2 regions of the Stutzerimonas sp. genome follow, and region 1 is predicted to be linked to the other one. Evidence: riboswitches for the same ligand, from Rfam matches in the RefSeq annotation. Region 1 holds a riboswitch; the other holds the start of a gene.
What was found. A riboswitch is a leader RNA that binds a small molecule or an ion and turns the genes downstream of it on or off. The one in region 1 is predicted to bind cobalamin.

Region 1 (15,214 bases):
TTGCGACCAACGACCGGCTTGTTTCCTATCCACTCTGCGATATAGGTGACGTCGTTCTGCAGGGTCAGTGGTTCGACCACGCAGCCGCTGACCAATAAGGCGAGACTCGCCAGTGCGAAATTTTTCATTGCTGAGCATCCTTGCATGCAGGGCATAAGTGGCGGCCTGTGTCGTTCTTCCAGCCGAGTTCGGCGATTCGCGCCTCAGCTGCCGGGGTACGAGCGGCTTCGCCTTTGGCTGCATCCACGGCAAATTCGAAGTCCAGCTGCTTGCCGCATCCGTCGCAATCGACCTGCCAATTAACGATCGCCAGCTCGCGGAATACCGGGCCGCTAGCCACTGCCATCCATTGCCCCGGCGGATTGATCAGGTGGCGAACCTTGTCCACGGTCAGGCGTTGGAAGAGTTCGCGGCTGCCCTTGAGCGTGACGATCAGGACATCACCTATGCGAACGTTGCCGCCATTGCCGGTGACCTGATAACGGCCCGGTGCCAGGGCGCGGCATTCGGTCAGTGTGTGTGCGGGATTGAGCAGGTTGTAGCGGAAATCGTGTTCGGCCATGACTCGCGATCGATTGGAATGAGGGGGAGTTGCGGTGGGCGGTAATGCTAGCACGTGAAACATGGAGGGCGGTGCCGGCGCGAGGTGTCGGCGCCATCGGCTGGTTGTGGAGGCTACGTCGAATCTGCCGGCGCGGGAGATGGGGTTCGGAAAACGTGGCATTTAGAAGCTTAGTGAAGACGAGCGCCGGGTTGGGAATGGGCTGATGGTGTTGAACCCTGCCCCTCACCCCAGCCCTCTCCCCGAGGGGAGAGGGGGCAGATTGATGCTGTCGTTGCGTTGTTGTAGACCCGGCAGCGGGTGGGCTTGGAGCTGCAGAAGCTATAACGCCGATTCAGTTATGGCCGGTCGTTGGCAAAGGTCTCGTCGAAGAAGACTTTCATGTCTTCCCAGGAACGTTCGTCCGCGCGCTTGTTGTAGGCCACATCGACGCCTTTGTCTTGGAACTTGTCTGCGCCGGGGTTGGTGAAGCCGTGTTTGGCGCCGGGCAGGTTGACGAACTGGAAGTCGGCGCCGGCCTTGACCATCTCCGCGTTTAGTGCGGCGACGTCTTCGGCGCTGACCATGCTGTCTTCGCTGCCATGTTCGACCAGCACGCGTGCCTTGACGCTGCCCGGGGCAGCGCGAGTTTCAGTCGCCAGCGCGCCGTGAAAGCTGACTACACCTTCGAGCGGAACGCCCTGGCGCGCCATGTCCAAGACCACTTTGCCACCAAAACAGTAGCCGACCGCTGCGAGCTTGTCGGTATCGGTCTGTGGCTGTTGCTTGAGCAGGTCCAGACCGGCATTGAAGCGGCCCTTGGCGGCGTCGGCATCGGCCAGTGCGGCTTTCATGAAGGTCATTGCATCTTTGGGGTGTTCGGTGTTCTTGCCTTCGCCGTACATGTCGATTGCCAGGGCGCTGTAGCCAAGCTCGGCAAGATCGCGGGCGCGGCTTTTCGCGTAATCGTTCAGGCCCCACCATTCATGCACCACCACAACGCCGGGGCGTTTACCTTCGACAGCGTCGTCATAGGCGTAGTAGCCGATCATCTCGGTGCCATCGGCAGCGGTGTAGGGAATTTCCTGGGTCTGTATTTCAGCTTGAGCGACGGCACTGGCGGCCATCAGCGCGCCGAGCAAGTAATAGCGCATGGAAAGGACTCCTTGTTGTGGACAGCGTCGATAGATAGCGGTTGTTCGACTCGCGCGCAACCAGGTTGTTCAGGCGGAGCGCTGCACAGGACCCAGCGCCGGTCGTAACGGGCGCCACCATTACCGATGAAAGAAGCTGTCGTCCCTTCCTTTCGATAAGCATGGATGTTGTGGGTGATGTTTCATCCAGACACAACGGGTGCACCGGCTGAAGGGTCGATCCGGAACGTCACTGCCTGGCTTCTGTCTGCAAAGAAGTTGTCGGTGGTATTCGGCACCTATGCTTATCTTGGGTCGATCAGTATGAGACCGCCGCGATAACAGGCCGTGCTGTGCTAGGCTTCGCGCCTTTTTTTCGAGGCTCGATGGGCCGAATTCGGGACTGATGATGAACGCCGATAGCGACTCCTCGATTCATTTCAAGCGCGGCACCGCCGCCTACCGTCGTGCGACGCTGGCGCTGTTCTGTGCCGGTTTCGCTACCTTCGCCATGCTCTATTGCGTGCAACCGCTGCTACCGCTACTGGCGGGGCATTTTTCCGTCTCGGCCGCCAGCAGCAGTCTGGCGCTATCGTTGACGACCCTGTCGCTGGCGCTCTGCCTTCTGGTGTCCGGGGCTCTGGCAGAGAGCTGGGGACGCAAGCCGGTGATGGTCGCAGCATTGTCGCTGGCAAGCCTGCTGGGACTTGCCTGTGTGCTAGTGGATTCCTGGAGTCTTTTGCTGCTACTACGAGCCTTGTTGGGCCTCGCGCTCAGCGGACTGCCAGCGTTGGCGATGGCTTACGTGGGTGAGGAGTTCGATCCCGATTCGCTGCCGGCTGCGATGGGCTTGTACATAGGCGGGACCGCACTCGGCGGTCTGTTGGGCAGATTGCTGTCTGGGCTGTTGAGCGACATCGGCGGCTGGCAGTTGGCACTCGGCGGGATCGCCGGCCTGGGTCTGCTGGCGCTGGGGTTGTTCATCTGGCTGTTGCCAGCATCGCGTCATTTCAAGGCTCAGCCTTTGTCACTGCGCGGATTGCTGGGCAACTTCGGTCAGCATCTGAGCAACCCGATACTGCGTAACCTATTTCTGCAGGCGTTCCTGCTGATGGGCGGCTTCGTCGCACTGTTCAACTATATTGGCTTTCGTCTGGCTGGAGCGCCTTTCGGTCTTTCCTCGACGGTGATTGGCCTGCTGTTCACCGTTTATCTGGTGGGGATATTTAGCGCGGGTTGGGCCGGAAGGTTGGTGCCGCGCCTCGGAGTCAGGGCAGTCCTGCAAAGCGGAATCGGCTTGATGCTTATGGGCGTGGCGCTGTGTTCGACACCTTGGTTGATCGCCATCGTTGTCGGCCTGGCGCTGTTCACGTTGGGGTTCTTCGCTGCCCATGCGGTCGCGAGTGGGCAGGTCGGCCAGCATGCCAGGGGCGCCAAGGCTCAAGCAGCGGCGTTGTATCTCTGCGCTTATTACCTGGGGTCGAGCGTGGTGGGTTATGCAGCCGGTTATGTCTGGGAGCACGCCGGCTGGTTGCCACTCATGGCCGTGCTCGCCGCGCTGTTCGTGCTTGCCGCCTGGTGGGCACGACGCTTGTAGTGCATTGGCGCGACCGGTTTACTCGACGCGTTGCTGACCGCTGAAAACCAGCGTGGCTCGGCAGCTGCGGCAGAAATAGCGGCGGCCCTTTCGGACCAGGGCGTGACGCTGCGCAGTGAACGAAAAGTCCCGCTCGACGCACTGGCAACGATAGATGTAGCGGCTGACCTGGCGACGGGCGATTTCATAGGTATGACAGCGGTCCGGGGTCAGCTGATACACGCCGCGCATGATCAGCTGCCACTCTTCGCCATGCGGGCGGATGCGCCCGCCGAACATTTGGTGGGCAACCAGATGCGCGACTTCATGGGCCACGGTCTGCTTGAGAAAATGTTCGCGGTTTTCCTGGTAAAGCTTTGGATTGAAGCGCAGCAGGTTCTGGTTCAGATGCGCAACACCCGCTTTCTGTCCGCGCAGTTTGAAGCTGACCTGCGGCCGTTCGAAGCGCTGATTGAAAAAGGTTTCGGCCTGTTGATAACAGGCCTCGATGCGGGCATGAAGCTGCTCGGGCATAGGGGCCTCCAAAGAAGCCCCGAATTATGCCGCAACCTGCCTAGCTGACAACCACTCAGAGACCGCCGGGCTCTTCCTGCGGACGTTCCTGCTGTGTGCCATAGCTCTGGTTTTCCTGCACGGTGCGCTCATAGTTCGGCTCGAGCGAGAGATTCCAGAACAGGATCATGCTAACCAGGACGGTTACCAGCACCAGCAACGCGACGCCCCAGATCGAACTTGCATAGAGAAAGCTCTGCGAGCTGCGCTGACGCATGAAGGCCGGTAGGCCGGTGAACAGCAGATAGGTAGCGTAGATCCCGGCGATCAGCAGGACGATGGCGGCAAACCAGCGATTCGGATACAGGCCGGTGACCCCGGCGAGTAGGAAAGGTGTGATCACATAAGCGATGAAGCCGGTGCATTGGTTCAGGTTCGGTCGCACGTCAAACGCGCGCGCCATCCAGCGTACGAAAAATCCCATGATCACCGTGCCGATGATGATGGTGACGTAGAGCAGCAGGCACAGCTGCAATGCGCTGGCGAAATCGAGCCTTACGCGTTCATCATCTACCAGGCTCCAGCCGACAAAGGTGACCCCGATGAACAAACACACCGTGGGAATCAGCGCCAGCACCAGCAGGTGCATCAGGTAGTGCAGGCTGTGAACATCTTCCTTCTGGCGGATGACTTCCCAGGCACGGTCCGGCCGGGTGAACAAACTGATGAATTCTGGGGTCATGAAAGCCTCCTGATACCGATGCTTGAGCCGCTGTCGTACGTATAGACGTCACAGCGGCGCAGGGATTCAGCAGGCTTTACTTCAATCTGTCGCGCCTGGATGTTCAGGTATATGCAAAAGCTTCAAGCCCCGCCAGTTCGGAGCTTGAAGCTTTAGACCTGCCGCTGTCAGCGGATGTAGATCGGACCGACCCCCATGCCCCACGTAATCACCGACAACGCGATGATGGCCACCAGTACGACCAGCCCGACAGCCAATATCGAGCTGGAGAACAGGAAGCCCTCGTCCGATGGGATGTTCATGAAAGTCGGCAAACCGACATAAAGCAGGTATGTCGTGTAACAGATTGCCGCCGTGCCGACGACCATGCCCAGCCAGATATGCGGATAGAGCGCGGCCAGCCCGCCGACGAACAAGGGTGTCGCGGTGTAGGCGGCAAAAACGATGCACTGAACCAGTGTCGGGCTTGCATCATAGGTACGAGCCATCCAGTGAATGAATCCACCCATCACCGCCACGCCGGCGAGCATCGCCAGATAAGAAAGTAGGGTGAGCTGCAGCGCGCTGCTCTCGGTGAGCTTTACCGCCTCGCCACCGCCAATGCTCCAGCCGACCTGAGTGGTTCCGATGAATGCCGATATCGCTGGAATCGCTGCCAATACCGCGACTTCACCCAAATGTAGGTGTCCGACCTCGCGTTCTTCCCCGGTGATTTCCTGCCATTCCTGGCCAGGATGAGCGAACAGTCCCCAAACGTGATTGATCATGCCAGCGTCTCCTCAGTTTTGGAGGGTCGCTTCGCCTGGCGTGCCGTCAAAAGGACGGGCGTGCGACCTTAAGTCGCAGTATAGGAAGTTGACGGTACGGCGGATTGGGGTTGGTTAGAGCAATTGGGAGCTATGCCATCACCGGTAATAGCGCTGGAGTATTTCCATCGCCAGATTGATTGACTGGATCCGCGTGGTACTGCCGCCGCGGTCGGGATGATGAATGCTGACGAGCTGGCGATAACGTTGCTTGATCATCTGTAGATTCAGCGAAGAACTGCTCTGATCCAGTTCGAACAGTTCCAGTGCCGCACGCTTCTGCTCCGGATCCTCTGCACTGTTCCTCTCGCCGACATAGTCGCCACGCATCCGCGACCAGAAGCTGGCCAGCAGCCGTTCCACTGCGTCCTCGTCGGTATCGCGTAGGTTGGTCATGTCGAGGTAATACTCACGCAGCGGATCCTGTGCCGCTACGCCGCTAGCTGCGGGCGTGTAGGGCTGGAGTTGAACGCACAACGGTGAGATTTGCAGGTTGTGGCTGGTCTCGCCCCACAGCTGATCGCGTAGACGGTACAGCGCATTGAAGACAAGAAAATGGGTGCGAAACAGCACCAGCTTGTCGAGCAGCGGCAGGTTGGGGATATGGGTGCTGTGACGGGCCTTGAGCTGTTGAATCAGCTGGTATTCGCTGCAACCTTCCGGCTGTTCGCGCAGCAGCACGAGTATCTGTTCGGCCAGGTCCATTTCGGGTTCGAGATCATCGTTCATGCCGACAAGCCTAGCATAGCGCCAGCATCGCAAAGGGCTGGATGGATGGGCTGGGGTGACAGCGCTTTTTGCGCGTAAAATGCGCGCCTTTCGCATCTCACCGGACTCTGACATGGGCAACCTCTCGGTCAACCAGAACAAACTGCAAAAGCGCCTGCGCCGCCTTGCTGGCGAGGCCGTCACTGATTTCAACATGATCGAGGATGGCGATAAAGTCATGGTCTGCCTGTCTGGCGGGAAGGACAGCTACACCATGCTCGACGTGCTGCTTTATCTACAGAAGGTCGCGCCGATCAAGTTCGAAATCGTTGCGGTGAATATGGACCAGAAGCAGCCCGGCTTCCCTGAGCATGTCCTGCCCGAGTATCTGCGGTCCATCGGCGTCGATTACCACATCGTCGAAAAAGACACCTATTCGGTGGTCAAGGAAAAGATCCCGGAAGGCAAAACTACTTGCTCGCTGTGCTCGCGCCTGCGTCGCGGCACGCTCTACACCTTCGCCGACGAGATTGGCGCGACCAAGATGGCGCTCGGTCATCACCGCGACGACATACTGGAAACATTCTTTCTCAATATGTTCTACGGCGGCACGCTCAAGGCCATGCCGCCCAAGCTGCTCTCCGACGACGGCCGCAACGTAGTGATCCGCCCACTGGCCTATTGCAACGAGGCCGATATCGAAGCTTATTCGCAGATGAAGGCATTCCCGATCATCCCGTGCAACCTCTGCGGCTCGCAGGAAAACCTGCAGCGCCAGGTAGTCAAGGAAATGCTGCAGGAATGGGAGCGCAAGTCGCCGGGCCGTGTTGAAATCATGTTCCGCGCCCTGCAGAACGTGGTGCCCTCTCAGCTGGCGGATCGCAAGCTGTTCGACTTCACCAGTTTGCGTATCGACGACACCGCCACGCCGCGCTTCCTGGATGTGATGAGCTTGTAAGAGCAGTCGGCAAGCTCCGGACGGCTAGTAGGGTGGGCCGGGCGGCGTTCCGCTTCAGCCCACCACGGTGCGTTCCATAACTTGATAGGTGGGTTGAACCCACCCTACTGGCTGAAGCGGAACACCGCGCGCGCCACGCCGCACTTCGTCGATTTGCTGATCTACGAGGGGCAGACATGAATCATGGTTGAAGGCTGACGGCGCGCTGCGGTAAGGTTCGGCTATCTTACGGAGTCAATCCATGTCGTCCCGCCTCATCCACTTGCCTCTTGCTCTGTCCGGTGCCGTTCGCGCCGCGTTGGCTTGCGCGCAGCAGATAGCCGCGGTCGGCTATTACTTTTTTGGGTATTGGTTTAGCCATAGGCGCGCCTGATACCCCACAGGCGCCCTAGCAAAAGCAGGGTCGCCACCAGACAGTTTTCGAACCCCCGGTCGGCCACCCGATCGGGGGTTTTCTTTTTCCGGCCTGATAAGGCCAACGCACCGAGGACAAACACATGAACAACTACCGCAGCTATTACCGCACCTTCCGCTATGACTGGCGATTTAGTCGCTTCAATGCCGCCCTGTTACCTCTAGACCGAACACTTCGCTAGCCGACGCGGCAGTAATGCCGCGCCGGCAAAGGACCGCCAGATCATGAATACCTCCATCTCCGCACAACTCATCAGCAACAACCCTATCGCCACCCCGACCCGACGCAGCGCTCAACCGCTGCCCAGTCCCGCCGTACTGCGTCAGCGCCTGCCGCTGAATGCCGCGCTTGCAGCACGCACCCAGATCGACCGTAATGCCATCCGCGCCGTGCTCGACGGCAGCGACCCACGCCTGCTCGTGGTGATCGGGCCGTGCTCCCTGCACGATCCGCAATCCGCGCTCGAATACGCCTCGCGCTTGGCCGAGCTGGCGCCGCAGGTCAGCGATCAGCTGTTGCTGGTGATGCGCGCCTATGTCGAGAAGCCGCGCACCACGATCGGCTGGAAGGGGTTGGTCTACGATCCGCGTCTCGACGGCAGCGGCGACATGGCCGAAGGGTTGAACGTATCGCGCAGATTGATGCTGGAGATTCTGGATCGCGGTATGCCGATCGCCACTGAGCTGTTGCAACCGCTGGCGGCGGCCTATTTCGATGATCTGCTCAGTTGGGCAGCGATTGGCGCGCGCACCAGCGAATCGCAGATCCATCGCGAAATGGTCAGTGGCTTGGATCTGCCGGTGGGCTTCAAGAACGGCACCGATGGCAGTGTTGGAATCGCTTGTGATGCGATGCGTTCAGCCGCGCATCCCCATCAGCATTTCGGTATCGATGACCTTGGCCATCCGGCACTGATGAGCACCCTCGGCAACCCGGACACGCATCTGGTGCTGCGCGGCGGGTATGCCGGGCCGAACCATGACGCCAAAAGCGTCGCGATGGCGAATGCTACATTGCTCAAGCAGGGCATCGCCGCGCGAATCATGGTCGATTGCAGCCACGCCAACAGCGGCAAGAACCCGTTGAGTCAGCCGGCGGTGCTGCAGAACGTCATCGATCAGCGCCTGGCCGGTGATGCGAGCCTGCGTGGCGTGATGCTCGAAAGCCACCTGTTCGATGGCTGCCAGCCGCTGGCCGGCAACTTGCGTTATGGCGTCTCCATCACCGATGGCTGCCTGGGCTGGGGCGAAACCGAGCGAATGCTGCATGAGGCGGCCGATCGGTTGCGCGGCTGACTCAGCAAGCCCGGCTGCGACGGCCAGGCTTGCGGTTCGCAGGTCCTTGCGGGCAACCTGTGCGGCTCGTTTTGCCCGATGCACAGGACCTCATGCGCGACTACAAATGGCTGCACGAATATTGTCTGAATCGTTTCGGCTCGGCCGCAGCGCTGGAAAGCCGACTGCCGCGCCCCAGCAGCGCCGACGATCTGCGTGCCGTTCCGGATGATCGCTATCTCTCGTTGATCAGCCTGCGAATCTTCCGTGCCGGACTCAAGCACAGCCTGGTGGATGCGAAATGGCCGGTATTCGAGGAAGTGTTCTTCCGTTTCGATCCAGAAAAATTGGTGTTGATGGGCGGCGAGCATATCGAGCGGCTGATGCAGGACGCACGGGTTATCCGTCATTTGGGCAAGCTCAAGAGTGTGCCGCGCAATGCCCAGTTCGTACTCGACGTCGCGAAGGAGCACGGCAGCTTCGGCAACCTGATCGCCGATTGGCCGGTGACCGATATCGTGGGTTTATGGCGCTATCTGGCCAAACAGGGATGCCAGCTAGGCGGGTTGTCCGCGCCGCGTCTGTTGCGCATGGCCGGCAAAGACACCTTCATCCCGAGCAATGACGTGGTCGCTGCACTCAAGGCGCAAAAAGTGGTCGACAAGGTGCCCAGCAGCCAACGCGACCAGGCGGCCGTGCAGTCAATGTTCAATCAGTGGCACAGCGAGAGCGGGCGCCCCATGTGTCAGCTGTCGGTGATGCTGGCGTTTACCGTTAACCACTGAGCCCATTGCATATCGAGTCGAAGTGCTTCAAGCGCGGTCCTATTTGAAGTCATGTCGCATCAAGCCAGCCAGGGCTGACAGCGAAGGAGGACAAAGATGGACGGAGCCATGCAGCGAATTGCCAAGGCGCTGCGGCAGGCAGAGCGCATCCTGATCATCACGGGCGCGGGGCTTTCCGCGGATTCTGGGTTGCCGACCTATCGTGGCGTCGGCGGGCTATATAACGGTCACACCGAGGACGGCCTGCCGATTGAGGAGGCGCTGTCCGGCCCGATGCTCAGGCGCGATCCGGCGCTGTGCTGGAAATATCTGGCCGAAATCGGTCGCGCCTGCATCCGTGCCAAACCCAACGCCGGCCACGTTGCCATCGCCGAGCTGCAACGGAGCAAGCCTAGCTGTTGGGTGTTGACGCAAAATATCGACGGCTATCACCTGGCGGCCGGCAGCCCGCCACAACGGCTGATCGAAATTCACGGAACCCTTGCACCGCTGTACTGCATGAACTGTGGCGCGCATAGCGACGAGCTGACGGATCATCTTGCCCGTCCGTTGCCGCCGCGCTGCGCATGTGGCGGCGTGCTGCGACCGTCGGTGGTGCTGTTCGAGGAAATGCTGCCGGAGACGGCGCTAGAGCGCTTGCACGTCGAGATGGCAGAGGGCTTCGACGCGGTGGTCGCGGTAGGCACCTCGGCGAGCTTTGCCTATATCGTCGAGCCGATTCTGCGTGCGCGGCACGGCGGCGGTTTTACGGCGCAGATCGATCCGATCGCCAGCGACCTGTCGATTCTGGTTGACGTCCATGTGGCAGCAGGCGCGTCAGACGTTTTGCCGCAGCTAATCCGTCACATTTCTTCTGATTGAATTTGCTCATCGGGGCATCGGCAGGCATAGTCTCGCCACTTTCGACTTCCCGACATGCCTGTGCCATGCGCCGACGCCTCGCACCCCTGTTGCCATTCACCCTCGTCTTGCTGCTGACGGCCTGTGCCGGACATCCAGGGCAGACCGAAAGCCCCTCCGTGCTGCGCGATTTCCAGTTCGACCTTGCGAGCGTCGAAGCAGACGCGGATAGGGCTCAAGCCGAATCATCCGAACCCAGCGAGCAACAGCTCCGTGAACTTGCCGATGAGCAGAGCTATGAGCTGCCGCCGCTCGCCGACAGCATTCTTGAGCGTGGTTTCACACTCGTCGGTACGCCTTACCGTTATGGCGGCACCTCGACTAAAACCGGTTTCGATTGCAGTGGCTTCGTCGGTTTCCTGTTCAGCAAGGAGGCGGGTATCGAGCTGCCACGCTCCACCCGCGAAATGATCAACCTCGACGCACCGAAGATCAAACGCAACGAGCTGGAGCCGGGCGACGTGGTCTTCTTCAACAATCGCGGTCGCGGCCGGGTCAGCCACACGGGCATCTATATCGGCGACGACCAGTTCATCCATTCCTCCAGTAGTCGCAGTGGCGGCGTTCGCGTCGACAGCCTGGATGACAAATACTGGCGCGCAAGCTTTATACAGGCCAAGCGCGTGCTGGCGCTGGCTCACGATTCAAGCACCATTCCCACTCATCATTGAGCGTTGATATAGCGGTGCGCCGGGCTTGCATCCACCGCTGCATGCCGGCAGAGTGATGGCTCATTTGCCTGGACTGCTCTGCCATGCCTCTTCTGGCTCGCTTCTCGACCGTTCTGCTGGCCGCCTTGCTGCTTACAGCCTGTTCCAGCCGAGCGCCTGTCGAGCCGGTAGTCCTTACGCCGCAGCCAACACCTCAACAGTATCCGGGCACGGCTGAAGATGTCCTGTTCACTGCCCTGGGGCTGGTCGGCACGCCTTATCGCTACGGCGGCAACACACCCGATAGCGGCTTCGATTGCAGTGGTCTGATCGGCTACGTCTTCCGTGGCGCAGCGGATCTCGCATTGCCTCGTACCACGCGCGAAATGAGCACCATGCGCGGTACTTCCGTCGGGCGCGATGCGCTACAGGCGGGCGATCTGCTGTTCTTCGCGACCAGTGGCGGGCGCCGCGTCAGCCATGCGGCCATCTACGTCGGCAATGGGCGTTTCGTCCACGCACCATCCAGCGGCGGAACGGTGCGGCTGGACAGCCTCTCCAATAGTTACTGGCAGAAGAACTACCTCAGCGCCAAGCGCCTTCTCGACAGCGAGCATCTCGCCCGCAATCCCTGACTCACGCGCCTGGTAGGAGTCGAAATGACCGACGCATCGTCTGCGCGCAGCACAACCGCATCCATGCAATACCATCTTGGCTTCGACATCGGGTAGAGCAGCTGAGCATGCCGCCTATCCTTCGTCTGCCGGACCAGCCCGAGGCGTGCGAGCTCTGTCGCCGACAGGCACCCTTGACCCGTCATCATCTAATCCCCAAAGCGCTGCACGGCAAAACCTATGTGCGCAAGCGCTTCGCCCGTGAGGAGCGCATCACTGCCACCTTGTGGGTTTGCCGGCCCTGCCACAATCAGATTCATCGACTGTTCAGCGAGAAAGAATTGGCGCTCATCTACAACAGCCGAGAGGCATTGCTTGGTGATCCGCGCCTGAGCATGTTCGTCGAATGGCTGGCAACCAAACCAGCCGGATTTAATCCTAGGCACTAGTTTGGGCCGCTTCTGACGTATACCTCTGCCTAACAAAGGCTGCGACACGGCTGATCAAAAATGCGTTCGCTCTGCTTGGTCATTCGTATATAGACGACATTCTGCCGTTCTTGGCGCCTCTACCAGTGCAGGTTGAAGTGCGATCCCAGCACGAAGCGATCATCCAGCAGATCCCAGCGTTCGACGCAGGCTTTCTTGTCGGTGCCGGGATGCAGCTTGAGGCGGTTGAAAGAATTCGGGGAGGTGCCGCGGACCCGCGATGACAACGTGGTGCCGGCCTGGATCATCCAGATTTCCCGCGACAGGCCGGTGTACTGCTTGGTCAATGGCAACACGTAGGGCAGATGAATATGCCCGCCCATTACCAGATCGAGCCCTTCATCTGCCCAGCAGTGCAACGCTGCGTCGGCGCCGTGTTGCAGGTTGCTCAGATCGCTCAACACCATCGCGCCGAAGGGCTGATGCGCCACCACGATACGGACCTTGTTTGGGTCGCTCTGCTTTAACCGCCGTGCTACCGCCTGCACCTGCTCGGCGGTTACCAGGCCGTCTTTATGCCGTCGCGGGTGGGTAGTATTGAGCCCGATCGCTAGCATTTCGTCGTTTTCGAAGGTCGGTTCCAGATCGTGGCCGAAATGCCGGCGGTAGTTGCGATAGGGCATCAGAAAGCGTGCAAACACGTTGTATAGCGGAATGTCGTGGTTGCCGGGGATCACCAGCGCTTCGGGAATTCCATGACTATGCAGCCGCTGAACGAACGCCTGAGCGGCCGCGAACTGCCCGGCTCTGGCGCGCTGGGTGATGTCACCGGAAAAGATCAGCAGATCGGCACCATGCTCGCGTACATGGTCTTCCATGGCTTGCACCACTGCCGGTTGCTCAGTGCCGAAGTGGGTGTCGGAGATCTGCACGATGGTCGTCATGTGGCTGGCGTCTTCTCGTTGAGGGGTGGCCGGATGGTCCATTGTTGCATTCGAAGCCGGTAAGCGTCTGGCGTTCCGGCAAATTGCCAGCGAGAGGCATCCGATCGTTGTTGTCGTATAGCCCCGAACGCTTCAGGTTGCGCTACGCAGGGCCTTGGACTAACCTCCGCGCTGCTTCAGGTGCCCCTGGCGAAAAGCCAGCTGGGTGAAACAGGGAAGCCGGTTCATTCTTCGAAGATTCCGGCGCTGCCCCCGCAACGGTAGGCGAGACAAGAAACCGCTCACAGCCACTGTGCCACAGGCATGGGAAGGCGCGGTTTCGGGATGCTTCATGCGTCCGCTCGCAAGCCCGGAGACCGGCCTGTCGCATTCCACGGCAGTGCGGCGGGCGCTGATCGGGGTGCGGCTGCCTGCACCTCTTTCATTCTCTCCGTCTGCCTTTATCGACTGTATGTCGTGCGGCGGGCACGACGGAGAATCCCTAACCAATGCGAAGTCCCCTATCCCTGGCAGTAGTCCTGCTGGGTCTCCCTACCTATGTTCTTGCCGAGTCCGGCGCGGCCTTGCACCTGGACCAGCAGCTGATCACCGCCAGCCGGACCGGCAACTCGCCGGTATCCATTGCCTCAAGTAGCCTTATTACCCGTGACGAGATCGAACGCCAGCAGGCCACGAGCGTCCCTGAGCTGCTGCAGCGCCTGGCTGGCGTGAGCGTCACCCGCAACGGCGGACGCGGCAAGAGCACCTCGGTTTCCATTCGTGGTACCAGTGACAAGCATGTGCTGGTGCTGATCGACGGGGTGCGGGTCGGCTCGGCTACTTCCGGCAGCGCCGCGTTGCAGAACATCCCGGTGGAGCAGATCGAGCGCATCGAAATCGTGCGCGGGCCGCGTTCCAGCCTGTACGGTTCGGAGGCGATGGGCGGGGTGATCCAGATATTCACCCGCCGCGGAGGCGCCGATGGTTTCAAGCCATACCTCTCGGTGGGCACGGGCTCGCGTTCGAGCCACAGTGGATCGGCTGGCGTGGCGGGCAGCCACGGCAACGGCTGGTTCAACCTCGGCGTGGCCAGCGAATCCACCGACGGCATCAATGCCCGCGCCTACCGCAGCACTGCGCCCAATGCATTCGAGCCGGACGCCGACGGTTACCGTGAATTATCCGCTCTGCTGCGTGCGGGCTATCGCCTCGACAACGGCCTGGAGCTCGACGGCAGCTGGCTGCAGAGCGAGAACCACAGCGACTTCGACAGTCGTTCAAGCAGCGGCGCCAGCGGTCGCGATGCCTACAGCGACGGCTCCCTGCAAGCGATCAGTGGCCGTGCGCGCTTCTCACCGGCGGCGTTCTGGGGCGTTACCCTGCAGGCAGGGCACAGCGAAGATCTGGGAGATAACTTCCAGGACGGCAACTTCTATTCGCGCTTCGATACTCGCCGCGACAGCTTGAGCTGGCAGAACGACCTCCGGTTCGGAGAGGCGCAGGTATTGAGTTTGGGCATGGAATACCAGACAGACCGCATCGACAGCAGCGACAGCTATGCCAAGGACCGCCGCTACAACAGGGGCTACTTCATCCAGTATCAGGCCGCTTTTGGTCGCCATGGCGTACAGGCGGGACTGCGCCGTGACGATGATGAATTCTTCGGCTCGCACGATACCGGTAGCCTGGGCTACAGCTTCGATCTGAGCGACGCGCTGACGCTGACCGCCGCCTACGGTACCGCCTATCGCGCGCCGACGTTCAACGACCTGTACTACCCGGCAAGCAGCTCCACTGCCGGCAACCCGGACGTCCAACCGGAAGAATCGGAAAGCTACGAGCTGGGCATCCGCGGCAGCCATGGCTGGGGCGACTGGAGCGTCAACGCCTATGAAAACCAGATCGAGGACCTGATCGTCTGGGCGGGCACAAATCCCATGCGCCCGGAAAACGTCGATGTGGCGCGTATCCGCGGCATCGAAACCACCGTAGCCACCGTGTTGGCTGGCTGGGACCTGGCCGCCAACTTGACCTTCATGGACCCGCAGGATCGCAGCAAGGCCAACCATGGCCATCTGTTGCAGCGCCGCGCCAAGCGCCAGTTCAACCTGGATCTGGATCGCCAGTTCGGCGCCGTCGGCCTGGGCGCCTCGCTGTATGCAGTGAGCGAGCGCTTCGACAAAGCAAGCAATGTCGAGAGCTCCCGCATGCCCGGCTACGCCCTCATGGATCTGCGCGGCGAATACCG
Region 2 (15,214 bases), on a different contig from region 1:
CGCCGCGGCCGTATGCATGGGCGGCAGCATCTGGTCGATGCACTTCGTCGGGATGCTCGCGTTCGGCATGCCCGGCATGGAGATTCAATACGATCTGACGCTTACCCTCTGGTCCCTGGTCGTGCCGATTGTGGTGACGGCGATCAGCTTTTTCGCAGTCGGCACTCACGGGCTGGACCGCAGGACGCTCGGGATCGGCGGGCTGTTCATGGGCCTCGGGATTGGCGCGATGCACTACGTGGGCATGGCCGCCATGACGATGCATGCCGAACTGTCCTATGACCCGCTGTGGGTCACCATCTCGTTCATTATCGCGATCGGTGCGGCCACCGTGGCGCTCTGGCTCTCCGCGCAGGGACGACGATTGTTGTTGCAGGCCGTTTCTGCCGTAGCGATGGGCTTTGCCGTGGCGGGCATGCATTACTCGGCCATGGCAGGTGCGCGCTTCACGCCGATGGACGATGCGATGCCCGCGGCCCACGGCAGCGGCCTGGATCTGTTGACGCTGGCGCTCTCGGTCGCCGGTTCGACCTTCATCGTGCTGTTCTTCGGCCTTGCCGCTTCGATGCATGACCGCCGCATGGCGATAATCAGCGAGCGAGAAGCGGCGGCATTGCGCCAGAGCGAAGAGCGCTTTCGCGAGCTGTATAGCAAGACGCCGTTGCCGCTGCATTCGCTGGACGAAGAAGGCCGACTGGAATCGGTCAGCGATGCCTGGCTCGTGTTGATGGGCCATCGCCGAGAGGACGTAATCGGCCGGCCGTTGATCAACTTCATGACCGAAAACTCCGCACGCCAGATGCTCAGCCAGGATTGGCCGGTGTTGCTGGAAACCGGAGAATGCCTCAACGCCGAGTATCGTTTGGTGGCCAGGGCTGGCGTGTTCATCGATGTGCTGGCTTCCACGCGTCTCGAGCAGACGGCCCGCGGCGCGCTGATCATCGGCGGCCTGGTGAATATCACTGAACGCCGACATGTCGAGGCGGCCCTCCACCAGGCGCAGAAAATGGAAGCGATCGGCAAGCTTACCGGCGGCATCGCTCATGACTTCAACAACCTGCTCGCTGTGGTAGGTGGAAATCTTGAACTGCTCCGCAAGCGGCTGCCGAACGACACGGGTCGTGCCGGCATCCTGATCGAGAACGCACTGTTGGCCACACAGCGTGGTTCAAGCCTCGTCCAGCGCATGTTGGCCTTCGCCCGCAGGCAGGAGCTGAAACCTACTTCCGTTGAGTTATCAGATGTGGTGTCGAACATCCGGGAGCTGCTGCAACGCTCGATCGAGGCCAATATAGCTATCGAAACGCGCTTTCCCCTAAGCCTGCCGCCTGCCTACGTCGACGCGAATCAGCTCGAAATGGTGCTGATTAACTTGGTAGTCAACGCACGAGACGCCATGCCGGCAGGCGGCACGATCTGCATCGAAGGCCAGATGCGCGCCTTCAGCCCGTCGGCGGAACACCCGACGCAGGAGTTCGTCGCTTTGATCGTGCGCGACGACGGCACTGGCATGAGCCAGGAGACACTCGCCCGGGCAACCGAGCCCTTTTTCACCACCAAAGGACCAGGCAAAGGCACGGGTCTGGGCCTTTCAATGGCTCACGGTCTCGCCGAGCAATCAGGGGGCCGGCTGGTGATCGAGAGCAATCCAAGCAATGGAACGACCGTCGAGCTTTGGCTACCGCTGGGCATCCCCACTACAGTGACCGCGCCGACACCAGCGGTCGCAAACGAGCCCATCGTGACATCCGTACCCGCGTTGTCGATTCTCGTGGTGGATGATGATCCACTCGTGCTGGCCAATACCTCCGAGCTGCTCGAGGACCTGGGCCATCGAGTCACCGCGGTCGACGGTGGCGAGGCCGCCCTCAATGTCCTATGCCAGCGAGGGGCTTTCGATATCCTGATCACCGATCAGATGATGCCTGGCATGACCGGAACCCAGCTGGCCAAAATCGTCAAAGCTGAAAGGCCCAACCTGCCAGTCCTGTTGGTCAGCGGCTATGCGGAACTGTCCGAAGAAGGCCGCCCGCTGCACACGTTGGCCAAGCCGTTCACGCAACACACACTCAGCGTAGCGATCAGCGACACGCTCGGGCGCCCAAAATCAGCTGTGGTGGTGCCGCTGCACAACCGTCAGTGAACGCCCACTCGGCAATAACAATGACATCTCGACAACGCGGCGAAAAAGCCGGCTTATAGTCGGTTTCGGAACGGGCATTCACAAACAAAACGCAGCACCAATGCGCCCAGTCTCAGACGCATCGGCACCGCGTTTCGCCCATCAGGCTTTGCCTTTCTTTACCGCTTTACCCGAGCCGAGGTCGGCTCCGGTCATGGGGTCGACGGAAACATCGGACTGGGTCCGTACCGCCATTTGCTGCAGCACTTTCTGTTGATCTTTACTCAGATCAACCGAAGGTTTCCCATCGCCGCCATCTACAGCCGGCTGCGGGTTCTCGACGAATTCCCACTCAGGCCCTTGATTCCAAGGCCCGCGCAGGTCGCCTTCGCCTTGCGACAGGTTGTAGTAGACGCTGGAAAATTCCGGCTCGCCCGGCAGTTTGCCTTGCGGGAAGTTGGGTTGAATGGCATGTAGCGCCTTCTCGAACGATTTCTGGTGGGCTATCTCGCGGGTCATCAGGAACTTCAGTGCGTCCTTGATTCCCGGATCGTCCGTCACGTTGATCAAGCGTTCGTAAATGATCTTGGCCCGCGCCTCGGCGGCAATGTTAGAGCGCAGATCCGCCGTCGGCTCGCCAATGGTATCGATATAGGCTGCAGACCAAGGAACCCCACCCGAGTTGGTTAGCGCAGGCCCGCCACCGTACAACAGCGAGGTGACATGGGAGTCGTTGCCGCCGCTGGTGAGCGAGCGGTACAGGTCGGCTTCTTTCTCGACCCCCTCCGCCATCTGCCCTTTCGCACCCTTGTTGAGCATGCCGACGATCGAGCCGATTACTTCAAGGTGGCTGAGTTCTTCGGTGGCGATATCCATGAGCATGTCTTTACGGCCTGGATCATCCTCGGACACGCCCTGGGTAAAGTAGCGCATGGCTGCGGCAAGCTCCCCTTGAGGACCGCCGAACTGCTCGAGCATCAGATTGGCCAGCCCGGGATTGGGGCCCGCCACTCTCACTGTGTATTGAAGTCGTTTGTTGTGGACGAACATGGTTCACCTCTCAAATTAGACTTCCCTAGTAATTGCCTCCTTTGGTCAGATTGAGCCGCCGCGAACTCCATCACATCGCAGGCGACCCTAGGTGTTGAGTTCGAGCCAAGACAGGCGTCCGATTGTGTTTTTCAATGAAGTTAATTATGCAAATCAATCGATCCTTTTTTTGGCTCTGTTGTCTTCGATGCGTACCGTGAGTAATGCGCAGCGGCGCGCGCTGCTGAACATATTCAGCACTCGGGACTCTATCGTTGCCTTAGCTATTGCTGATTCGAGGTAACTGATGCTCCATTCCATACGCCCCAACCATCTATTCAAATGCCTGGTATTGACGGCGTTGCTGCCTGTCTGCAGCGCGCCAGCATTGGCCGACTCGCCACAGGTCTTTGGCTGGGTGGAGAAAGGGCTGATCTTTCCGGAAAAGGTCGCGGTGAAGTTCAAGCTCGATACCGGCGCGCTGACTTCGTCGATGCATGCAGAAGATATCGACCGATTCGAAAAGGATGGGGATGACTGGGTGCGCTTCACCGTCGAACTGGAAGACATCGATACCGAGAAGGAAGTCGAGAAGCGTCTGGAGCGTAAGGTGGCCAGGGAGATCACGGTGCGCGGCGCGGGTGGCGCGGAAGATCGCCCAGTGGTTCTGATGAGAATCTGTCTCGGGAACCGTATCCATGAAGAGCAATTCTCGCTGAACGACCGGGACAAGATGAATTACCCGGTGCTGATAGGCCGCCGCACGCTGGAAGATATCGGGCTGGTGGATTCGTCCAAAACCTTCACGGTCGAGCCGGACTGCTCCGAATAGCATCCAGACCAATCGCGCAGGCTCCCGATATCGCCAGGCTTGCATAGATCGATGAAGGGGCCGCCGACGGCGGTTGTCATTCGCCGGTACGGTATGGCTCGCTGCTTTGCGATCGCCCTTTTCCTGCAACTCACCCCAAGTGCCCCTGTCAACTGACCAGCGACTTTGCTGCATCCCGTTGCGCGCCGCTCGCACACGGCCTGGTCGCGAATACGACCGACACTCACGCGGGAGAGGTTCATGGAGCATCAGGGGGAGTACTTGAGACAAGCCGCCATGCCGTCGGACATGAGCATGGACGCGCACATGCAGATGATGGAACGGCGCCGTCTCGCCACTCTGTGGTGCCACTTCGCTAACGCCTTGCTCGGTTTTTGGCTGCTCAGCGCACCGTTCATTTTCGGCTATACGAATATCGCGGCCGACGACCTCGACCTTGTCCGCCTGACGACCGAACGTGATTTGCCCGACGTGGTCACTCGCGCGCTGCTGATGACTTGGAGCGACGTGATCAGCGGCGCCTCGATCGTGCTCTTTTCGATTCTGTCCTTGAAACGAATCGCCTGGGCCCAGTGGGCCAATACCGCGATGGGCCTTTGGCTGATGTTCGCCCCGCTGCTGTTTTGGACGCCGTCACCGGCCAGTTACGGCAACGCCCTGCTGGTCGGCGGGTTGGTGATTGCCTTCTCCACGCTGGTGCCGATGATGCCCGGCATGAGCATGTCCGGAATGATGCAGAAAGCCGCGGTACCGCCGGGCTGGGATTACAACCCGTCGACCTGGCTGCAGCGACTGCCCATCGCGATTCTCGCCGTGATCGGCATTCTCCTGGCGCGTTACCTAGCCGCCTACCAACTCGGTCATACCGCAAGTGCCTGGGACCCGTTCTTTGGCGCTCAACCCAACGGTACGGAAACCATCATCACCTCTGACATGTCCCGCGCTTGGCCGGTTTCGGACGCAGGGGTCGGCGTCATGGCCTACATGATCGAGTTGCTGATGGCCGTGATGGGCGATGCGCGCCGCTGGCGGACCATGCCTTGGATGGTCGCCGCATTCGGCGTGGTGGTTGTGCCGCTTGGCGCGGTGAGCATCTTCTTCATCATTGCCCAGCCAATCGTCATCAATACGTGGTGCACCCTGTGCCTGATCCAGGCCTTGGCGATGCTGGTGATGATGCCCTACGCGCTGGATGAGCTGGTCGCCATGGGGCAGTTCCTGAAGGACGCTCGCCGACGCGGCAAGCCCTTCTGGAAAACCTTTTTCCAGGGCGATGCCATGGACGGTGCGCGTGAAGACAACACGCCCGAGTTCGATGACAGCCTGTCGGCCATGACATTGAAGGGCCTTCGCGGGGTCAACTTGCCCTGGGGGCTCACGCTGCTTTGTGCGCTTGGCGTCTGGCTGATGTGCACGCGGTTGGTCTTCGGCACCGATGGGGCGATGGCCAACAGCGATCACTTGATGGGATCGCTGCTGATCACCGTCTCGGTTTTGGCGTTCGCCGAAGTCGCGCGACCGCTGCGTTTTCTCAACCTGCCGATTGGTGCCTGGTTGATCGCCGCCCCTTCATTTCTCGACGGCGCCGGTTTTGCCGCCACCGTCGGCAGCTTGATCGCCGGTGTGCTGGTGATTGGCCTGAGCCTGCCGCGCGGACCGATTCGTCATCGCTATGCCGGCTGGAACACGCTGCTGCGCTAACCCATCCAAGACAGGAGCTTTTTCGATGAGCGACCGCGAACAGACTGCCGTAATTTGCGGAGGCACCGCCGGCGTGGGCCGCGCAACGGCTCATGCCTTGGCGCGGGCAGGCTTTCGCGTTGCCGTGATCGCGCGCGGCGAACAGGGCCTGTCTGACACGCGCGACGAACTTGAAGCGGCCGGTGCCAAAGTCCTGGCCATTGCCGCCGACGTCGCCGATGCCGATGCCGTCGATCGCGCCGCCGAGCGAATCGAGGCGGAACTGGGACCGATCGAGATTTGGGTCAACGCCGCCATGGCGACGGTGTTCGGACCAGTCAACAAGATCAGCGCCGCAGAATTCAAGCGCGTGACCGAAGTGACCTATCTGGGCTTCGTTCACGGCACGCTGGCGGCGCTGCGGTATATGGAGGCGCGCAATCGGGGCACCATCGTCCAGGTAGGTTCAGCATTGTCCTATCGGGCGATTCCGCTGCAATCGGCCTATTGCGCCGCCAAGTTCGCCATACGTGGTTTCACCGATTCGCTGCGTTGCGAACTGATCCATACCAATAGCCGGGTGCGGCTGACGATGGTCCAGCTGCCGGCGCACAACACGCCGCAGTTCGACTGGTCGCGTAACAAGATGCAAAAACGTCCACAGCCGGTTCCGCCGATCCATACGCCCGAAGTCGCGGCGCGCGCGATTGTCCGCGCCGCAACCGATGCGCCGCGCGAACTATGGCTCGGCCGCGCCTCGTTCCAAGCGATTATCGGCAACATGTTCATGCCAGGCCTGCTCGACCGGATGATGGCCAAACAAGCCTGGAGCGGACAGATGACCGACGAGCCGGCCAGCGACGAGCAGCCGGACAATCTCTTCCAGCCGGTAGATGGCTTGCATCGCATCGAAGGCCGTTTCGGCAATCAGGCGAAGGACAAGGCGCTGGGCCTGAGCTCCGAGACGGTGGGCAAGCTGGCCGCCGCCGGCCTGGCAGTGGTGACTGTGATTGCCGTGGCGCTGGTCGCGGCCATTGCCAGCTAGCTCTGGCTGCATTGCTAGCGAGTCGTATGCAGCTCCTGCCGAGCCTGGCGCACCACCGAGAATCCGGCCGAAAGCGCCAGCGCCGCCATGATCAGCGCCACGATGAAGTCCGGCCAGCCGGAACCGGTACCGAACACACCAGCCGCGGCGATCATCACGGCGATGTTGCCCAAGGCGTCGTTGCGGCTGCATAGCCAGACCGAGCGCATGTTCGAATCGCCCTCGCGATACGCGTAAAGCATCAGTGCCACGACAACGTTGGCGATCAACGCCAGCGCGCCGATCACACCCATGGTCAATGGCTCCGGGACGACATCGGCATAGATCGACCAACCGGCGCGGGCAAGGACGAATACGCCGAAGGCGAGCATCGACAACCCCTTCACCAACGCCGCGCGCGAACGCCAGACCAGCCCCATGGACAGCACCGTGAGCGTGATGCCGTAATTGGCGGCGTCGCCGGCGAAGTCGATGGCATCGGCCAACAGCGAGACCGAACCGGAACGCAATCCGCTGACGATCTCCACGACGAACATCGCCAGATTGATCACCAGCGCGATCCACAAAGCCTTACGAAAGCCCGGGCCGGCAACTTGCCCAGTGGCGCAGCCGGAATCACAGCATTTCGACGACATCATTTGCCCTCCTCGTTTATATTCGACGCTCATTGCACACCCTGGAGCGGCTCCAGGGTCAAGCATCCTTCTGGCAATCAATCCCGATGCGGGGACGGAGGGCGATCATGCGCATAGGCGAACTGAGCACGGCGGCAGGCGTAGATGTCGAGACGATCCGCTACTACGAGAAAGTCGGATTGATGCCGACCCCGGAACGGGGCGCCAACGGCTATCGCTCCTACTCATCGAAGCAACTCGCGCATTTGGTGTTCATCCGCCATTGCCGGGCGCTGGACATTGGGCTGGCCGATATCCGTCGGCTGCTCGAATTCTCCAACCATCCGGACGCCAGCTGCGGCGACATCAACCTGCTGATCGACGAGCAGCTCGAACGCGTCCGCACGCGCCTGGAAAGTCTCCACGCGCTGGAGCGGCAGCTTCAGGACCTGCGCGGCTGCTGCGCCGGTAATCAATCGCCCGGTGGCTGCGGCATCCTCAACGAGCTGGCCAGCACCCGGCTGGATGAAGCGCTAAGTTCATCCGACAGCTAAGCGCACGCTTGGCTCAGCGGAGCGGCGGCGATAATCTGCGTCCTTTTGCCGCGAGTCCGTCCGATGCCCCTGTTCGACATATTGCTGCTGATCGCCGCCGGTTTCGCAGCGGGCGGAATGAATGCCCTGGCCGGCGGCGGCACCTTTTTCTCGTTCCCTGCGCTATTGGCGACCGGTCTGCCTCCGGTCACCGCCAACGCGACCAATGCCGTGGCACTCTGGCCCGCCAGCGTCGCTGGCGCCTGGGCCGCGCGCTCGACGCTGCGTCCGCTGGGGCGCTATCTGATTCCATTGTTGCTGGCCGGACTGGTCGGCGGCCTGCTAGGGGGCTTGCTGCTGCTCGCCAGCGGCGATGATGTGTTCAGCCTACTGATCCCCTGGTTGCTGCTGCTCGCCACCGCACTGTTCGCCGCCAGCCCCTGGCTGAGCCGCTGGCTGGCGGCACGGCGCAAGGGCGAGAACGCAGTGCCGCCGCACGCCCCGGCATCGCTCGCAGCGCATGGTCTGGTTTCGATCTACGGCGGATATTTCGGCGCGGGGATGGGCATTTTGCAGTTGGCGGCGTTTTCCATCGAAGGCCATCAACTGGTTCGCGCCAACGCGCTGAAGAACCTTATTTCAGCGGTGATATACAGCGTTGCCACGGCCACCTTCATCATCGCCGGCCGTGTGAGCGGTTATGAGCTGGCGATCCTGCTGATCGGCACCACAATCGGCGGCTACGCTGGCGGCGCGCTGAGCAAGAAGCTGCCGGGGACCTGGCTACGCGCCTTCGTGATACTGGTCGGCAGCTTTATGACGCTCTATTACTTCCAGGCGGTTTACTGGCGCTAACCAGGCGCTTAGCCCGCTCGGCGTATGGCTTCTGCCGCCCAGCTCTGCTAGTGTCGCGACCGTTTTACAGCCGCCGCAGAGAACAGGTTCCGCCATGGCCCGCAAGAAAGTCGCCCTCGATTTCGAACAATCCCTCGCCGAGCTGCAACAACTGGTCGAGCGTCTGGAAAGCGGCGAGCTGTCGCTGGAAGATTCGCTGACCTGTTTCGAACAGGGGATCGGTCTGACCCGCGATTGCCAGGCCGCACTCAGCCAGGCCGAGCAGAAAGTACAGATCCTGCTCGAACGCGACGGCAAGCTGCAGGAAGCGCCGTTCGAGGTGGACCCCGAAGCATGATCGGCGACTACCAGCAGCGCTGCCAAAAGCGCGTCGATAGCTGTCTCGAGACGCTCTTCGCCCCGCCCCGCCCGCAACTCGAACGCCTTTACCAAGCCATGCGCTACAGCGTGATGAACGGTGGCAAGCGCGTGCGCCCGTTACTGGTCTACGCCGCTTGCGAGGCGCTTGAAGGCGACAGCGCTCAGGCCGATGGCGCGGCCTGCGCCGTCGAGCTGATCCACGCCTATTCGCTGGTCCACGATGACCTGCCAGCGATGGACGACGATGATCTGCGCCGCGGTCAGCCGACCACGCACAAGGCCTTCGACGAAGCCTGCGCAATCCTCGCCGGCGATGGCCTGCAAAGCCTTGCTTTCGAATCACTGGCGAGCGACGCGCATAACCCGAAGGACGCGGCGCTGCGCCTGGAAATGGCGGTCAGCCTGTCCCGCGCAGCCGGTCCGGCCGGCATGGTCGGTGGTCAGGCCATCGATCTGGGTTCGGTGGGCCTAAAGCTCGATCGCAACGCCTTGGAGCTGATGCACCGGCACAAGACCGGCGCGCTAATCGAGGCCAGCGTTCGTCTCGGCGCCCTTGCCAGCGGTCGTGCCGATGCAGAGAAGCTGGCCGCTCTGCAGCAATACGCGCAGGCCATTGGCCTGGCCTTTCAGGTGCAGGACGACATTCTCGATGTGGAAAGCGACACCGCCACGCTAGGCAAGCACCAGGGCGCCGATATCGCCCGCGACAAACCCACCTACCCCGCACTGCTGGGCATGGACGTGGCAAAGGCCTATGCGTTGGAACTTCGCGACCTTGCACTCGACGCCGTCGCCACCTTCGGCACCGCCGCTGAGCCGTTGCGCCAGCTGGCCTGCTTCATCGTCGAACGCCGCAACTGAAGCCACAGGGCAACCACCGAGCCGCTTCGCTGACACGACCCGACGGCGACCGTTGATGCTTGAGTCGTTCTTCTCGCTGTAACCATCGGGTAAACTGCGGCTCTTTTTTCAGCCAAAAACGATTCGCTCGATGCCCAAGACGTTCCATGAGATTCCTCGGGTCCGCCCTGCAACGCCCGTTCTAGATCGCGCGGCCACTCCCGAGCAACTGCGCCGGCTGGGCGAAGCGGAACTCGAAGAACTCGCCAACGAGCTGCGGCAAGACTTGCTTTATAGCGTCGGCCGCACCGGCGGGCACTTTGGTGCCGGGCTTGGTGTGATCGAGCTGACCATTGCCCTGCACTACGTTTACGACACGCCCGACGACCGTCTGGTCTGGGACGTCGGTCATCAAGCCTATCCACACAAGATCCTTACTGGTCGCCGCGAACGCATGGCCAGCCTGCGTCAGAAAGACGGTCTCGCGGCCTTTCCGCGCCGCAGCGAAAGCGAGTACGACACCTTTGGCGTCGGCCATTCCAGCACCTCGATCAGCGCCGCACTGGGCATGGCCATCGCTGCTCGCCTGCAGGGCAAGAAGCGCAAGTCCATTGCCGTGATCGGTGACGGCGCGCTCACCGCCGGCATGGCCTTCGAGGCGCTGAACCACGCCCCTGAAGTTGGCGCCGACATGCTGGTGGTGCTCAACGACAACGACATGTCGATCTCGCGCAACGTTGGCGGTCTGTCCAACTATCTCGCCAAGATTCTTTCCAGCCGTACCTACACGAGCATGCGCGAAGGCAGCAAGAAGGTCCTGTCGCGCCTACCCGGCGCCTGGGAAATTGCTCGCCGTACCGAAGAATATGCCAAGGGCATGCTGGTCCCCGGCACGCTGTTCGAAGAGCTCGGCTGGAACTACATCGGGCCCATCGACGGCCACGATCTGCCGACCCTGATCGCCACCCTGCGTAACATGCGCGACCTCTCCGGGCCGCAATTCCTGCATGTGGTGACCAAGAAGGGCAAAGGCTTCGCCCCGGCTGAAGTCGATCCGATTACCTGGCATGCGATCAGCAAGCTGGAACCCGTCGGCGCTCCAGCGGCCCCTAAAAAGCCCAGCGGCCCGAAATACTCCAACGTCTTCGGTCAATGGCTGTGCGACATGGCCGCCGCTGATCCGCGCTTGGCCGGCATTACTCCGGCCATGAAGGAAGGTTCCGACCTGGTCGCGTTCAGCGAGCGCTTCCCGGATCGCTACTTCGATGTCGCCATCGCCGAACAGCACGCCGTGACATTGGCTGCCGGCATGGCCTGCGAAGGAGCCAAACCGGTGGTTGCGATCTATTCGACCTTCCTGCAGCGCGCTTATGACCAACTGATCCATGACGTCGCCGTGCAGAACCTCAACGTACTGTTCGCCATCGACCGCGCCGGTTTGGTCGGCGAAGACGGCCCGACCCATGCTGGCAGCTTCGATCTCACCTATCTGCGCTGCATCCCCGGCATGCTGGTGATGACGCCGAGTGACGAAAACGAGATGCGCCGCATGCTCACCACTGGCTACCATTTCGAAGGCCCCGCAGCGGTGCGTTATCCACGTGGCACCGGCCCGAACGCGACGATCGAGCCCGGCCTCGAACCGCTGGAAATAGGCAAGGGTGTGGTGCGCCGCGAAGGCCGCAACGGCAGCGGCCGCCGGGTCGCACTGCTGGTTTTCGGCGTTCAACTGGCCGAAGCCCTGAAGGTCGGCGAAAGTCTCGATGCAACGGTAGTCGACATGCGCTTCGTCAAACCGCTTGATGAAGCATTGGTGCGCCAGCTGGCTGCCGATCACGAGCTACTGGTGACTATCGAAGAAAATAGCATCATGGGCGGCGCCGGCAGCGCTGTGAGCGAATTCCTCGCCAACGAAAACCTGCAAAAGCCGATCCTTCATCTGGGACTGCCGGACTACTACGTCGAGCACGCCAAGCCCAGCGAGATGCTTGCCGAGTGCGGCCTGGATGCCAGCGGCATCGAAGCCGCCGTGCGTGCGCGGCTGGAAGTGCTACAGGCTGCGTCGTAAAACAATGCCACCGTGGAAAATTGCGAAGCGTGTCCACCTCAAAAGCCGGATGTAAAAGGCGACATCCACCCTACGCCTCTAAGGCCGCGCCTTATATTCACTTGTTTCCAGGCTCGCCGCTGGAAACGAATCAAAGCAGAACCGCATCTTTCGCGCTTCCCGCGACGCGTCGTTCTCAAGCCCCTGCGTGGAACATCTGCTCGATCCCAGACGCAACCGCGATAGATGACGTTTCTGTCACCGCCTGCCTTGTGTTTCGCTGCATCACCCCGTAAGGTTCGCGCGTTTTATCCGCCCAGGTGTGCACGACCGCAAGGTCCGCATTAAACGGGAAGCCGGTGCGCTCCAACGAGCCAAGCCGGCGCTGCCCCCGCAACGGTAATCGACCGTGATCCACGGATCACCGCCCGCTCAACCGCCACTGTGTCCTGACACGGGAAGGCGAGCTCGGTGCGCGTCGAAAGCCCGGAGACCGGCCTGACGGATTCGACTGGTGTTGCGGAGGGCAGCACCGTCAAGCGCTGCGCATTATTCCGCGCGCTTGTTCCTGCCCTCCTCAAAAGCTCTGAACTTTTGAGGATTGATTCATGAAACTGACCCGTCTTGCCTTGGCTGTGGCACTGCTGCCCAGCGTTTCCGCATTCGCCCAGACGCCAAGCCGCGATGAGGCGCTGAAGCTCAACGATACCGTCGTGTCCGCCAACCGCGTGCCGCAACTGCGAACGCAGACAGCGGCTGCAACGACCGTATTCAACCGCGCCGACATAGACCGCCTGCAAGTACGCAGTGTGGCCGAACTGCTCGAGCGCGTGCCCGGCGTCAATGTCGTGCGCACCGGAGGCGCAGGTAGCCTCACCAGTCTGCTCGTTCGCGGCACCGCCAGCGGGCAGACGCTGATTCTAGTCGATGGCCAGCGCATCGCTGCAGCGTCCAGCGGCACCAGCAGTCTCGAGTTTCTCAGCCCTGACCAGATCGAGCGGGTGGAAGTCGTGCGCGGTGCGCGCTCCGCGCTGTACGGCTCCGACGCCATTGGCGGCGTGGTACAGATTTTTACCCGACAAGGGAGCGGCAAGGGGCTCAACCCCTATGTGCGCCTCGGCGCGGGTAGCCATTCGACTTTCGAGCGTAACCTGGGAGTATCCGGAGGCAACGGCCAGACCCGCTTTAACGTCGGTGCCTCGCTGAACGAAACCGACGGCATCGACGCGACCCGCCACGGTGACAATCTGAACCGTGACGACGATGCCTATCGCAACCGCTCGCTCAGTGTGAACCTGGCGCATCGTTTCAATGAAAGACTGGAAGCCGGCGTAAGCGCGCTCGATCAGCGCGGGCAGATCGAATATGACGACGTCTTTGGTCCGTCCCGACCCACGACCGAGTTTCAGCTCAGCACATTGTCCGGTTTCGTCGATCTGCAGATCAATGACCGATGGAGCAGCCGATTCGAGGCAGGTCACAGCGAGGACAAGCGAGACACTGGCAACGAGCTGTCAGGTGCCACTGAGGATATGTTCTACAGCTTCGCCACCTATCGCGACTCGGCCAGCTGGGTCAACACGCTGACCCTCGACAGCGACCATCAGCTCCTTCTGGGCGCCGATTGGTATGAAGACCGCCTGCACAGCACCACCGACTTCGTCGAGGAGGCGCGCTGGAACCAGGCCGGTTTCATCCAGCACCGTTACAACGGCTCCGTATTTTCCACCGAGCTAGGGCTGCGGCATGACAAGAACCAGCAGTACGGCAGCGAAAACAGCTGGAACGCCGCGCTAACCGTTCCGCTGGACCCTCGCAACGACCTGATCGCCTCTTACAGCGAAGGCTTTCGCGCCCCGACGTTCAATGATCTCTACTATCCCGACGCCTGCTACTTCGGCACCTGTTTCTCAAGCGCAAATCCAGACCTTTCGCCTGAGCATTCGCGAAGCTATGAACTGCAATGGCGCAACCGCTACAGCGATACCGGGTCGCTGGAACTGTCGATCTACCGTACCGACATCGAAGACGCCATCGTCTCGGACGCCAGTACCGGCTGGTTGCCCTATAACGTCCAGACGGCCCGCATCAATGGCTTCGAAGCCGCACTCAGACAGCAACTATTTGGCTGGCAAACCAACCTTGCGCTCGGCCTGATCGATCCGCGCGACCGCGACAGCGGCCATGTTCTGCCGCGCCGTGCCAAGCGTACGCTCAGCCTGGATGTGGATCGCCAGTTCGGAAACTTTATGGTCGGCGCCAACTGGCGCGCTGTCAGCGGTCGCTACGATGATGCAGCCAACACCATCGAACTCGGTGGCTATGCCCTGGTTGGCCTGCGTGGCAGCTGGCAGGCGAGCCATGAGGTCAGCCTGGAAGCCAAGCTGAACAATCTGTTCGACAAGGACTACGTAGAAGCGACCTACTCCAGCGGCCGTTACGGCTACAACACCGAAGGCCGCACGGCTTTGTTCGCAGTAACCTGGACGCCATCGTTCTAACAGGCCGCTGAAAACGTAGCGAGGCAGGCGAAAACAGCGAAGAAGCGGAGTCTACGTGCTGTAAAGAGCATTTTGACTGGACTCGCAACCGTTAAGCACACACCTTCAGCGCCGCGCCTGCCCCATTACGTCACAGAGCTTCTTGATCGCGCCGAGCATCTGGAAGCTCGGCCGCTCCAGCCCCTTGTCCGGCACTTCCCACAGCTGGCCCTTGCGCACCGCCGCGAGCTGCGGCCAGGCTTTCCACTCGGATAGCTGGGCGCCGCTGCCGGCCAGAATCACATCGGGATTTCGCGACAGCACAGACTCGACGCTGACCTGCGGAGCCGGCAGACGCAGATCGGCGAAGACATTCCGGCCACCGCATACTTCGATAGCGTCACTGATGATCTGCCGTCCGCCGAGGGTATACAGCGGGCGGTTCCAGATTTGATAGAACACCGCCAGTGGATGCTCGCGGTAGTAGCGTCGACGCAGCTGATCCAGGCCCTCGGCGAACTGCTTCTGTAATTCAAAGCCCCGTTCGGCGCGCCCAACCCGCTCGCCGATCAGCGCGAACTGCGCGGCCAGTTGCTCAAGCGAGGTCGGTTGCGCAACGAGCAAGGGAATACTGAATTGCTCGAGCTGGTCGCGTTGCGCGCGGCTGATGCTGTCGGGCCAGAGCAGTACCAATGTCGGTTGCAGTGCGAGCAGGCTTTCCATTTCCAGCTGACCGACCCGCCCCACCGAAGGGACTTTGGCTAGCGCTGCCGGTCG

Region 2: linked by a shared signal. The riboswitch ahead of AC2LD7_RS08745 (TonB-dependent receptor domain-containing protein) and the one ahead of btuB (TonB-dependent vitamin B12 receptor) in region 1 are both predicted to bind cobalamin.

What each region holds. Positions count from the first base shown of each region.
Region 1 is NZ_CEXBBO010000033.1:12,984-28,197, forward strand. It holds gene AC2LD7_RS17560 (META domain-containing protein) at 1-128, opposite strand, end outside; gene AC2LD7_RS17565 (hypothetical protein) at 125-562, opposite strand; gene AC2LD7_RS17570 (dienelactone hydrolase family protein) at 901-1,695, opposite strand; gene AC2LD7_RS17575 (MFS transporter) at 2,084-3,271, shown strand; gene AC2LD7_RS17580 (SprT family zinc-dependent metalloprotease) at 3,290-3,784, opposite strand; gene AC2LD7_RS17585 (Yip1 family protein) at 3,840-4,505, opposite strand; gene AC2LD7_RS17590 (Yip1 family protein) at 4,673-5,272, opposite strand; gene AC2LD7_RS17595 (DNA-J related domain-containing protein) at 5,411-6,040, opposite strand; gene ttcA (tRNA 2-thiocytidine(32) synthetase TtcA) at 6,153-6,977, shown strand; gene AC2LD7_RS17605 (3-deoxy-7-phosphoheptulonate synthase) at 7,617-8,687, shown strand; gene AC2LD7_RS17610 (DNA-3-methyladenine glycosylase I) at 8,780-9,451, shown strand; gene AC2LD7_RS17615 (NAD-dependent deacylase) at 9,548-10,312, shown strand; gene AC2LD7_RS17620 (C40 family peptidase) at 10,378-11,022, shown strand; gene AC2LD7_RS17625 (C40 family peptidase) at 11,106-11,636, shown strand; gene AC2LD7_RS17630 (hypothetical protein) at 11,744-12,064, shown strand; gene AC2LD7_RS17635 (metallophosphoesterase family protein) at 12,184-12,987, opposite strand; cobalamin riboswitch at 13,149-13,366, shown strand; gene btuB (TonB-dependent vitamin B12 receptor) at 13,476-15,214, shown strand, end outside.
Region 2 is NZ_CEXBBO010000010.1:114,912-130,125, forward strand. It holds gene AC2LD7_RS08690 (MHYT domain-containing protein) at 1-2,143, shown strand, start outside; gene AC2LD7_RS08695 (manganese catalase family protein) at 2,285-3,172, opposite strand; gene rloA3 (retropepsin-like aspartic peptidase RloA3) at 3,459-3,983, shown strand; gene AC2LD7_RS08705 (vitamin K epoxide reductase family protein) at 4,224-5,684, shown strand; gene AC2LD7_RS08710 (SDR family oxidoreductase) at 5,710-6,708, shown strand; gene AC2LD7_RS08715 (cation efflux transmembrane domain-containing protein) at 6,723-7,343, opposite strand; gene AC2LD7_RS08720 (Cd(II)/Pb(II)-responsive transcriptional regulator) at 7,451-7,876, shown strand; gene AC2LD7_RS08725 (sulfite exporter TauE/SafE family protein) at 7,940-8,710, shown strand; gene AC2LD7_RS08730 (exodeoxyribonuclease VII small subunit) at 8,805-9,047, shown strand; gene AC2LD7_RS08735 (polyprenyl synthetase family protein) at 9,044-9,931, shown strand; gene dxs (1-deoxy-D-xylulose-5-phosphate synthase) at 10,062-11,978, shown strand; cobalamin riboswitch at 12,258-12,473, shown strand; gene AC2LD7_RS08745 (TonB-dependent receptor domain-containing protein) at 12,566-14,458, shown strand; gene AC2LD7_RS08750 (cobalamin-binding protein) at 14,564-15,214, opposite strand, start outside.